One region of the Bradyrhizobium sp. SZCCHNS3016 genome, then DNA from elsewhere that is predicted to be linked to it. Evidence: predicted binding sites of a transcription regulator. Region 1 holds the regulator's gene; the other holds the start of a gene.
What was found. Region 1 encodes HrcA, which represses chaperone genes, less so after heat shock. Its sites were predicted from a motif close to GTTAGCACTCNCNNNNNGNGAGTGCTAAC; they were not measured.

Region 1 (5,787 bases):
GAAATGACCTGGGAAATGCGACCCGCAGGGCGCGCTGATCGCCGCAGGCGATCAAAACCGCGCGCCCGGCCTGTTGCGGGGGGCGCAAAGCCGCTAAAAGCGTGCCGCCGAAGACCACGCTGGCGAGGACCCCCGACCGCCTCGGCGCGAGGCCTCGGTCAACGAGGCAATGTTTGATGATGATCGTTCGACTCTTCGCCGCGGCTACCCTGCTGATGTCGCTGCTGCACTCCGCAATGGCCGCCGAAGCCATATTTCCGCCCGGCGTCCGCATCGGGCTCGCGCCGCTGGTGGGGCTCGCCAAGGCCAAGACGTTTTCCGGTTTCGAAACCGAGGACCAGAGCGTCAAGGTGCTGCTGACCGAACTGCCGGCGGCCGCCTATGGCGAGGTGAAGAATGCGTTTACCGCCAATCCCGCCGGGACCGGCAGCGTCAAGCCGGAGAGCATCGAGACCGCCGCCGGCACCGCCTACTACACGGTTGAGAACGGTCGGGATGGCGCCACGCCGGTGCGGCGCTACTCGATGATCCTGCCCGGCAACGGCTTCTCCGGCTACGTGGCCGTGCAGATCCCGGAGACCGCGAGCCGGATCTACACCGACGATGCCGTGCGTCAGATGTTCGCCTCCGCCGTCGTCCGCAAGGACGTTCCCGTCGACGAGCAGCTCGCGATGATGCCGTTCAAGGTGACCGAGCTCTCCGGGTTCAAGACCATCCGCACGCTCGGGCCGGGTGCCTTGATCCTGGCCGACGGCGAAGAGGACAAGGGCTTCGAAGCCGCGCCCTTCGTGGTGATCGGGCTCGTGGCCGGGGTGGCCCCGGAGGCGGGCGACCGCGCGCGTGTCGCCCAGCAGGCGGCCACCACCATTCCGGGCGTCCGCGAAGCGCGCATCACGATGTCCGAGCCGATCCGCATCGACGGCCAGCCGGCCTACGAGACCCGGCTCGAAGCCACCAGCGGCAAGGACAATACGCCGGTGACCGTGGTGCAATGGCTGCGCTTCGGCGGGCCGAATACGCTGCGGATCATCGGCAGCGCGCCGCGCGATCAGTGGTCGGTAGCCTTCCCGCGCTTCCGCGCCGTCCGCGACGGCATCCAGCCGAGAGGCTGAGCCCAACTCGGTATCCGGAAGCCGCGGTCTCATCGGCCGCGGTCCACTGCCGCGACACGAACTACAAACTCGCGCCGACAAACAAGAAGCCACTGGCATCACCGCCCGTGGCTTCTTCGTTGGACTGATAGGACGGCAGGAGAAGGCCTGCCTATGCTTGCCGTCACGCGGCGCTGTTCGACTGATCGTTGCTCGGCGCGGGCGCCGCCTTCGCGCCACCCTTGGACACGCCGACCAGCGCGGGACGCAGGATGCGCTCGCCGATCATGAAGCCGGCCTGTACGACCTGCACCACGGTGCCCGACGGCACCGACGAATCCGGGACCTCGTACATCGCCTGCTGGAAGTTGGGGTCGAACTTCTGTCCCGTCGGATCGAACTTCTTGACGCCGTTCTTCTCCAGCGTGTTGAGCAGCGAGCGCTCGGTGAGCTCGACGCCCTCGATCAACGATTTGAGGCCTGCATCGGCATTGGCGCGTGTCTCGGCCGGCACGGCATCGAGCGCGCGCTGCAGATTGTCGGCGATGTCGAGCACGTCGCGCGCGAAGCCGGTGATGCCGTACATGCGTGCATCGGCGACTTCACGGGCCGTCCGCTTGCGCAGGTTCTCCATCTCCGCCAGCGTGCGCAGCATCTTGTCGCGCGCGTCGGCCGCCTCCTTGGCAAGGGCCTCGACCGAGCCGGTCTCAGGATCGTCGGGCATGATATAGGGCTTGGAGACGACGGGTTCGCTGGCCTGCGCCGGGTTTTCCGGATCATTCTTATGCAGGTCGGGATCGGTCATGGACAGACTCGCAAGTTCGGCTGACGGGTTTTGGGGGTATGGTGCGGGATATCGTGCTTTGGGCGTCGAAAATCAAGCGCAGCCTGACCATCGCGCCCGATGGCGCTGTCCGCGGGTTAACCATGTCACGCGTCAGCCACCAAGCAGCCGGCTGACCAGACGCGCGGCATAATCGACCGTCGGGATCACCCGGGCATAGTTGAGCCGGGTCGGACCGATGACACCGAGCACGCCGACGATGCGACCCGTGGCGTCGGAATAGGGCGACACGATCGTCGACGAGCCCGACAGCGAGAACAGCTTGTTCTCCGAGCCAATGAAGATGCGGACACCTTCCGCGCTCTCTGCCCGTCCGAGCAGATCGACGACGCCGCGCTTGGTCTCGAGATCGTCGAACAGCCGCCGCACGCGCTCGAGATCTTCGAGCGCATGCAGGTCCTCGAGCAGGTTGGCATGGCCGCGCACGATGAGCTGCCGCTCGTCGCTGTCCCCTCCGGACCAGCTCGCGACACCGGCGGCGATCACCTTCTGCGCGAGCTGGTCGAGCTCGGTACGATCATGCGCCAGCGCGGTCTCGAGCTCGAGCCGTGCTTCCGCCAAGGTCCGCCCTCTGATGCGGGCATTGAGGAAATTGGACGCCTCGGTCAGCGCCGAGGATGGCACGCCCGGCGGCAGAACCAGAACCCGGTTCTCGACCTGCCCGTCCTCGCCCACCAGCACGACCAGCGCACGCTCGGGCTCGAGCCTGACGAACTCGATGTGCTTCAGCCGGGTGTTGGATTTGGCGGTCAGAACCACGGCAGCGGCACGGGTCAGACCCGACAGCCGGGTCAGCGCCTCGTCCAGGGCGGCCTCGACCGATTGCGCCCGCCCGACCGCGGCGAGCTGGCTCTGGATCGATTGCTGCTCAGCCTCGGTCATGTCGCCGACCTGCATCAGGGCGTCCACGAAGAAACGCAGGCCGGCCTCGGTCGGCAGGCGGCCGGCCGAGGTGTGCGGCGCGTAGATCAGGCCGAGCTGCTCGAGATCGGCCATGACGTTGCGCACCGAGGCCGGCGACAGCGGAACCGCGATCAGCCGCGAAATGTTGCGCGAGCCGACCGGCTCGCCGGTCGCCAGATAGCTTTCGACGATCTGCCGGAAGATCTCGCGCGAGCGCTCGTTGAGCTGCGCCAGACCGGCCGGCGGTGTCATCAGGTTGATCGGATCGTGGTGGGCCACCAGATGCTCTCCTCGCAGCTGCCTATAATGTGTCCATGCGGCGGCTCGGTGGCAAGCCGGTCGTCGCGCGCTCTCGGGCGCGACGAGGCCATGATAAACCCTTGATAAGCCCTTGCCGCTGCCGGTCGCGGCTCCTACAAGGCCGGTCAAAGTCGGTCTTTCGCGCGCTTTCACGGAGAGAATCATGCGGCCGAGCCGCCGTGCACCGGATGAACTGCGGGCCGTGAGCCTGGAACGCGGCGTCGTCAAATACGCCGAGGGCTCCTGCCTGGTGAAGTTCGGCGACACCCATGTGCTGGTCACCGCCACGCTGGAGGACCGGCTGCCGCCCTGGCTCAAGGGCCAGGGGCGCGGCTGGATCACGGCCGAATACGGCATGCTGCCGCGCGCCACGCTGGAACGGACCCGGCGCGAGGCCTCCGCCGGCAAGCAGACCGGTCGCACCGTCGAGATCCAGCGTCTGATCGGCCGCTCGCTGCGCACCGCGATCGACCTGGAAGCGCTCGGCGAGCGCCAGATCACGGTCGATTGCGACGTGCTGCAGGCCGACGGCGGCACGCGCACGGCGTCGATCACCGGCGCCTGGGTGGCGCTGGCCGACTGCATCAAGTGGATGAAGTCGCGCAACATGATCAAGACCGAGGTGCTGCGCGCCAACGTCGCCGCGATCTCCTGCGGCATCTACAACGGCACGCCGGTGCTGGATCTCGACTACGCCGAGGATTCCGAGGCGGAGACCGACGCCAATTTCGTCATGACCGGCGACGGCCGCATCATCGAGGTGCAGGGCACGGCGGAGAAGACGCCGTTCACCGAGGCCGAGCTCCTGGCGCTGATGGCACTGGCCCGCAAGGGCGTGGCGCGGCTGGTCGACCTGCAGAAGATGGCGGTCGCGTGAGTAGCGGTCATCGCAAGCTCACCGGGCGCCTCGTCATCGCGACCCACAATCCCGGCAAGCTTGCCGAGATGCGCGAGCTGCTCGCCCCCCATGGCGTCGAGGCGGTGTCGGCCGGCGATCTCGGCCTGGACGAGCCGGACGAGACCGGCGAGACCTTCCAGGCCAACGCCCGCATCAAGGCGGTCGCCGCGGCCAATGCCGCGCAGCTTCCTGCCTTTGCCGACGATTCCGGCATCGTGGTTCATGCGCTCGATGGGGCGCCCGGGATCTATTCGGCGCGCTGGGCCGGACCGGACAAGGATTTCACCGGCGCGATGACGCGCATCGAGCGCCTGCTGCAGGAGCGGGACGCGAGGAGTGCCGACAAGCGCAGCGCGCATTTCGTCTCGGCGCTGTGCGTGGCGTGGCCGGACGGTCATGTCGAGGAGGTCGAGGCGCGGGTCGACGGCACCCTGGTCTGGCCGCCGCGTGGCACGGCGGGCTTCGGCTACGACCCGATGTTCCTGCCCGAGAGCCACGACCGGACCTTCGGCGAGATGACCAGCATCGAGAAGCATGGCCTGCCGCCGCTCGGGCTCGGCCTGTCGCACCGGGCGCGCGCCTTCGTAAAGCTCGCGGAGATCTGCCTTGACCAGCGCTGACAGCGAAGCGTTCGGCGTCTATGTGCACTGGCCGTTCTGCCTGTCGAAATGTCCGTATTGCGACTTCAACAGCCATGTCCGGCATGCCGCCATCGATCAGGACCGCTTCGCCCGCGCCTTTGTGCAGGAGATCGCGACCACGGCCGCCCGCATCGGGCCGCGCACCGTCACGTCGATTTTTCTCGGCGGCGGCACGCCGTCGCTGATGCAGCCGCAGACGGTCGGCGCCATTCTCGACGCGATCGGCAAGCACTGGCACGTCGCTGGCGATGTCGAGGTGTCACTCGAAGCCAATCCGACCAGCGTCGAGGCGACACGCTTTGCCGGCTATCGCGCCGCCGGCGTCAACCGGGTCTCGCTCGGCGTCCAGGCGATGGACGATGCGTCGCTCAAGATGCTGGGACGCCTGCACACCGCCGAGGAGGCGATGAAGGCGGTGGCGATCGCGCGCAATGCGTTCGAGCGTTATTCGTTCGATCTGATCTACGCCCGGCCCGACCAGACGCCGGCGATGTGGACCGAGGAGCTGACGCGCGCGATCGGCGAGGCGGCTGAGCACCTGTCGCTGTATCAACTGACGATCGAGGAAGGCACGCCGTTCTTCGGCCTGCACGCCGCAGGCAAGCTGAAGACGCCGGATGAAGGCCTGGCCCGCACCTTGTACGACGTCACGCAGGAGATCTGTGGCCGTCACGGACTGCCGGCCTATGAGATCTCCAATCATGCCCGCCCGGGCGCGGAGTGCCGGCACAATCTGATCTATTGGCGCGGCCACGAATATGCCGGCATCGGCCCCGGCGCCCATGGTCGTCTCGACATCGGCGGCATCAGGCATGCGACCGCGACCGACAAGCGGCCGGAGGCCTGGCTGATGCGGGTGGAGTCCAACGGTCATGGTGTGATGACCGACGACGAGCTCAACCGCGAGGAGCGCGCCGACGAATTCCTGCTGATGGGGCTGCGTTTGGCCGAAGGCATCGACCCCAGGCGGTATGCCGCGATCTCCGGCCGTGCGCTCGATCCGCGCCGCATCGCGCTGCTGCGCGAGGAGGGCGCCATCGCGGTCGATCCGGATGGACGGCTGCGCGTGACTCAGGACGGCTTTCCGGTGCTCGACGCGGTCGTCGCCGA
Region 2 (5,787 bases), on a different contig from region 1:
TCGATCGGGATCAGCAGCGTCCGGCGCGGGCGAAGCCGCGCCGCTCCGGCAGGGGATGCAACTGCTGCAGCTCCTCGGCCAGCCGACGCTCGACAAAGCGGCGCTCATGGTCGGCAAGCCGGGTGGCCAACAGCTTGCGATAGCGCCGCACATTGGCTTCGCGGGAGAACCGCACGCGGGCGGCCGGCAGCATCCGGACGTCTGATCCGGACGCAACGTCCGTTGCCGAGCCATCCGCTTCGACGTCGACGGGCGGAACGATGCGCATGGCGGCCCCGCCGCGCGGGCGCGGTGGCTGATCTTCGCGGTCGAGCTGACGCAGCGCGCCGAGCACGTCGGCCAGATGCAGCGGCCTGGCGATGCCGGGAATCTTGCGCAGGCCGGGCTGCGACTCGACGGCATACATGTCCGACGCCCAGGACGACAGGATCAGCCGCTTCTCGGCCAGCGACAGCTTGCGGTCATTCAGCAGGTCTGCCGGCGACTCGTAGTGTGAGACCGGATGGAATCCGGCACTGCCGGCGGTGATCGAAAAACGGTGCTCGCTCATGGCGTCTCTCCTCTTCCACTCCTTTCACAAGAGACAGTTGCTGCAAGGGCGCGGGCGACATTCCGCCCGCGCCGCAGCTCGAACAAGGCGTCAAGCCGCCTTCTGCTGCGCGATCTGCTCGACCGATGCCGTGCCGATGGCAATGCGGCGGGGCTTCATCGCCTCGGGGATCTCGCGTACCAGCTCGATCCGCAGCAGGCCGTTGTCGAACGCCGCGTTCGTCACCTGCACGTAGTCGGCGAGATTGAACTGCCGCTTGAAGGGACGCGACGAGATGCCCTGATAGAGATATTCGCGGGTCTCCTTGTCGGCCTTGCGCCCTTCCACCGTGAGCACGTTGTGCTCGGCGGTGATGGACAGCTCGTCCGGGGCGAAGCCTGCCAGCGCCAGCGAAATCTGGTAGCGGTCGTCGCCGAGCCGCTCGATGTTGTACGGGGGATAGTTGTCCTCGACCGCGCGCTGGGTCTCGTCGAGCAGGTCGAACAGACGGTCGAAGCCGATGGTCGAACGCCACAGCGGAGAGAAGTCGTAGGTCCTCATAGCCAAGTCCTCCTAAGAGCAAGATGGATACGAAGGAGCGCCGAGCCGATGCAGACTTCAAAGTCCCAGAAACTTCTGAGTACCAGACGACCGGTCAGCGCCCAGATATCGACCGGGCCCTTACGGCACCCGGCGCCGCCGAAGCGGCAGCAGACGACTTAGAACAGCCGACATCCGTTTCAAGAGGGAAAATCGAATTTTTTGTCGCAGCCTCTATCGCAGCGCAACACCCATCAGGCGGCCACGGCGGACAGCCGTTGCAGCCGCATCGTCGCCTCCCGGAGCACGCTGACCAGCCGGTCGCGCTCGCGCTGATCGATGTCGCCACGCGACAACACGGCCTGGCAGTGCGCCACCACGCGTTGCTCGCTCTCGATCAAAAACCGCGTCAAGCGACGGGGATCACCCATGCTCATGACGGAGGTCGGGTTGGGCGGCGGATGATCGTATTGCCAGGCTGGCATGATCGGGCCTGCGAGCTCGCGCTGCGCTGCTGATGAGACCGGGCGGCGCGACAGCGCTCAACCACACCTCCCGTGAACCGTCGATCCATTCACAGTCCAGCCGCATGGCAATTGTGGCCGGTTCTGGACCGATTGCGGTCGTCAACCTGATTGATAGCTGCGCGTTGTGGCCGATCCACGACCGCACAGGGCAGCGATCAGTTGTTTGTAGATATTTCCTTCAGGCAGCCGGGGCTGGTTGCGGCCAGCCCCGGCTTCGTCTGATCAGAAGTCCATCGACGGCGCAGCCGCGGCGGCCTCCGGCTTCTTCGGCTTGTCGGCCACCAGCGCCTCGGTGGTGATCAGCAGCGAGGCGACCGAGGCCGCATCCTGCAGCGCGGTACGGACCACCTTGGCGGGGTCGATCACGCCGGCCTGCACCAGATCCTGGTACTCGCCGGTCGCGGCGTTGAAGCCCCAGCCATAGGCATCCTTCTCCAGGAGCTTGCCGACCACCAGCGAGCCGTCCTCGCCGGCGTTCTGCACGATCTGCCGCACCGGCACCTGGATGGCGCGCCGGACGATGTCGACGCCGGCCTTCTGGTCGGCGTTAACAGTCTTGACGCCGTCGAGCACCTTGGTGGCGCGCAGCAACGCCACGCCGCCGCCGGGCAGGATGCCCTCCTCCACCGCAGCGCGGGTCGCGTGCAGCGCATCGTCGACGCGGTCCTTGCGCTCCTTGACCTCAACCTCGGTGGCGCCGCCGACCCGGATGACCGCGACGCCGCCGGCGAGCTTGGCGAGCCGCTCCTGCAGCTTCTCGCGGTCGTAGTCGGAGGTGGTCTCCTCGATCTGCAGCTTGATCTGCTGCGCGCGCGCCTCGATGTCCTTCTTGGCGCCGGCACCATCTACGATGGTGGTGTTCTCCTTGTCGATCACGACCTTCTTGGCGCGGCCGAGCATCGACAGCGTCACGTTCTCCAGCTTGATGCCGAGATCCTCGGAGATGGTGGTGCCGCCGGTGAGGATCGCGATGTCCTCCAGCATGGCCTTGCGGCGATCGCCGAAGCCGGGCGCCTTGACAGCTGCGATCTTCAGGCCGCCGCGCAGCTTGTTGACGACAAGCGTCGCCAGCGCCTCGCCCTCGACGTCCTCGGCGACGATCAGCAGCGGCTTGCCGGACTGCACCACGGCCTCGAGCAGCGGCAGCATGGTCTGCAGGCCCGACAGCTTCTTCTCATGGATCAGGATGTAGGGATCCTCGAGCTCGACCCGCATCTTCTCGGAATTGGTGACGAAGTACGGCGAGACGTAGCCGCGGTCGAACTGCATGCCCTCGACCACTTCGAGCTCGGTGTCGAGGCTCTTGGCCTCCTCGACCGTGATCACGCCTTCATTTCCGACCTTCTGCATGGCCTCGGCGAGGAAGCGGCCGATTTCGTTGTCGCCATTGGCCGAGATGGTGCCGACCTGCGCGATCTCGTCATTGCTGGTGATCTTCTTGGCGTGCGACTTGAGATCTGCCACGATCGCGTCGACCGCGAGGTCGATGCCGCGCTTGAGGTCCATCGGGTTCATGCCGGCAGCCACCGACTTGGCGCCTTCCTTGACGATGGCCTGCGCGAGCACGGTTGCGGTGGTGGTGCCGTCGCCGGCGAGATCGGCGGTTTTCGAGGCCACCTCGCGCACCATCTGCGCGCCCATGTTCTCGAACTTGTCCTCGAGCTCGATCTCCTTGGCGACCGTCACGCCGTCCTTGGTAATGCGCGGCGCGCCGAACGATTTCTCGATCACGACGTTGCGGCCCTTGGGACCGAGCGTGACCTTCACGGCATTGGCGAGGATGTCGACGCCGCGCAGCATGTGGTCGCGCGCGTCGGTCGAAAACTTCACGTCCTTGGCAGCCATGTTCGTCGTCTCCTTTCTCTCGATGACTGTCAGTTGAGGGAATCAGGCGGCCTTCTTCGCCGCCACGGGAGCTTCGATGACGCCGAGCAGATCGCTCTCCTTCATGATCAGGAGATCCTTGCCGTCGATCTTGACCTCGGTGCCCGACCACTTGCCGAACAGCACCCGGTCGCCGGGCTTGACGTCGAGGGCGACCTGCTGCCCCTGCTCATTCCGCGCACCTGGACCCGCGGCGACGATCTCGCCCTCCTGCGGCTTCTCCTTGGCGGTGTCGGGAATGATGATGCCGCCCTTGGTCTTCTCCTCGGCCTCGATGCGGCGCACGAGCACGCGGTCGTGCAATGGACGGAAATGCATGCACATCCTCCTTTACAGATCAGCGATGTCATAAGCCTCGGGTCCATCCGGCCCCCGGGCGAGCAACGACCTAGGAAAGCCGAACTTTTCGTTCAAGAGGGTCACGCAAATTTTTTGGCACTCTCGGGGAACGATTGCCAGCGCGGCTCTTGAACCGGGCCGGCTGCTTTCCCAGCTCTGTCGTCGCCAAAAGAACCTGATCGCGCTTGTTGGGGATCACGATGCAGCTTCCGCCTTCTCTCCGGGCCGTCCTGGCGCCTGCCATCCTGTTTTGCCTGATGACCGGGCCCGCCCTGGCCCAAATTCCCGATCTCAAGCTCGGCCGGGTGCCGACGCTCGCGCCGCTGGTGAAGGAGGTGACGCCGGCCGTCGTCAACATCTCGGTCGAAGGCAAGGTCCGCCAGGACAACCCACTCTACCAGGACCCGCTCTTCCGCGAGTTCTTCGATGTCCCCAAGCAGGTCGAGAAGCAGATCAGCGCCACCGGCTCGGGCGTCATCGTCGATGCGCAGCGCGGCTACGTCATGACCGCCAATCACGTCGTCGAGCACGTCACGACAGCGCAGATCCGCACCAAGGATGGCCGCAAATTCGCCGCCCGCCTGATCGGGCGCGATCCCGCCACCGATATCGCGCTGCTGCAGATCAGGGACCCCATCGACCTCAAGACCATCTCGCTTGGCGACAGTGATGCGCTCGAGGTCGGCGACTTCGTGATCGCCGTCGGCAACCCGTTCGGCCTTGGCCAGACCGTCACCTCGGGTCTCGTGAGCGCGCTCGGGCGAACCGGCCTCGGCAAGCAGGGCTACGAGGACTTCATCCAGACCGACGCGGCGATCAATCCCGGAAATTCCGGCGGCGCGCTGATCAATCTGCGCGGCGAGCTGGTCGGCATCAACACCGCGATCATCTCGCCCGGCGGCGGCAATGTCGGCATCGGTTTCGCCGTGCCCATCAACATGGCGCGGCGGGTGATGGAGCAACTGGTCGCCAACGGCCGCGTCGACCGCGGGCGTATCGGCGTGACCCTGCTCGACCTGGATGCGCCGGCCGATGGCCGGATTCAGGGTGCGCGCGTCGCCGACGTCACCGTGGGCTCGCCGGCCGAACGCGCGGGACTGCGCAAGGGTGACATCATCGTGAAGGCGAACGACATGCCGGTGCGCAGCGCCACGCAGGTTCGCAACCTGATCGGCCTCACACCGGTCGGGCAGCGCGTCCGTCTCGTGTTCGAGCGCGACCGCGCGCTCGGCAACGCGACGGTGGAGGTCGCGCCAGTCACCGAAGAACGTGCGCGCGCGAGAACCTCGGGCTGAGAATTCAACTTCTGTTCGCTGTTAGCTGCGCATACCACGTGGAGTAAATTTTTACCGTGCATCAAGCATGCAGCGAGACGCCGATACCTCTCTAAACGCCTGTTAAGTGCCATCGCGCTTATTGCAACCCCGCGGAGGTATTGAAATGCGGGGTGATGGTTTGGCGTTCAGTTTGCCACGCTGGCGCGTGACGCGCTGGCTGGCCGACCCGGGATATCCGGTGTCATCAGATATCCGACTCGCATTGACGGGTGAGCTGTACGGCTGCTGGTCGGTTTTCGCCGGCGGCGCCATCAACACCGTGGCGGTCGCCGCGGCGCTTGCGCTGCGCACGCCGACCGCCCTCTTCATCACATGGTTCGTGATGGAAGTCGTAATCTGCCTGTCGCGACTGATCGTGATGATCATTGCCTACCGCCGCGCGCGCGAGCGGCTAACGACGCCGACCGACATCCACATCCTGCTGTCGGTGGCATGGAGCGCCAGCGTCGGCTTCGGCGTCGGCATCAGCCTCGCCTCCGGCGACTGGGTCGCCGCGTCACTCACCTGCATCTCGTCGGCCGCCATGGTGGGCGGCATCTGCTTTCGCAATTTCAGCGCGCCGCGCCTCGTCGGCACCATGATCCTGTTCAGCATCGGCCCGGTCATCCCGGGCGTCGCGACGTCGCATGAG

Region 2: a site for HrcA is predicted at 3,912-3,940, ahead of groES (co-chaperone GroES). Genes of this name have one in related genera too.

What each region holds. Positions count from the first base shown of each region.
Region 1 covers NZ_JAUETE010000017.1:133,239-139,025, reverse strand. The annotation lists gene QW881_RS27780 (hypothetical protein) at 177-1,112, shown strand; gene grpE (nucleotide exchange factor GrpE) at 1,276-1,896, opposite strand; gene hrcA (heat-inducible transcriptional repressor HrcA) at 2,029-3,117, opposite strand; gene rph (ribonuclease PH) at 3,302-4,015, shown strand; gene rdgB (RdgB/HAM1 family non-canonical purine NTP pyrophosphatase) at 4,012-4,656, shown strand; gene hemW (radical SAM family heme chaperone HemW) at 4,643-5,787, shown strand, end outside.
Region 2 covers NZ_JAUETE010000011.1:150,752-156,538, forward strand. The annotation lists gene QW881_RS21400 (hypothetical protein) at 11-550, opposite strand; gene QW881_RS21405 (Hsp20 family protein) at 641-1,090, opposite strand; gene QW881_RS21410 (hypothetical protein) at 1,324-1,554, opposite strand; gene groL (chaperonin GroEL) at 1,819-3,441, opposite strand; gene groES (co-chaperone GroES) at 3,484-3,798, opposite strand; gene QW881_RS21425 (trypsin-like peptidase domain-containing protein) at 4,020-5,114, shown strand; gene QW881_RS21430 (GGDEF domain-containing protein) at 5,260-5,787, shown strand, end outside.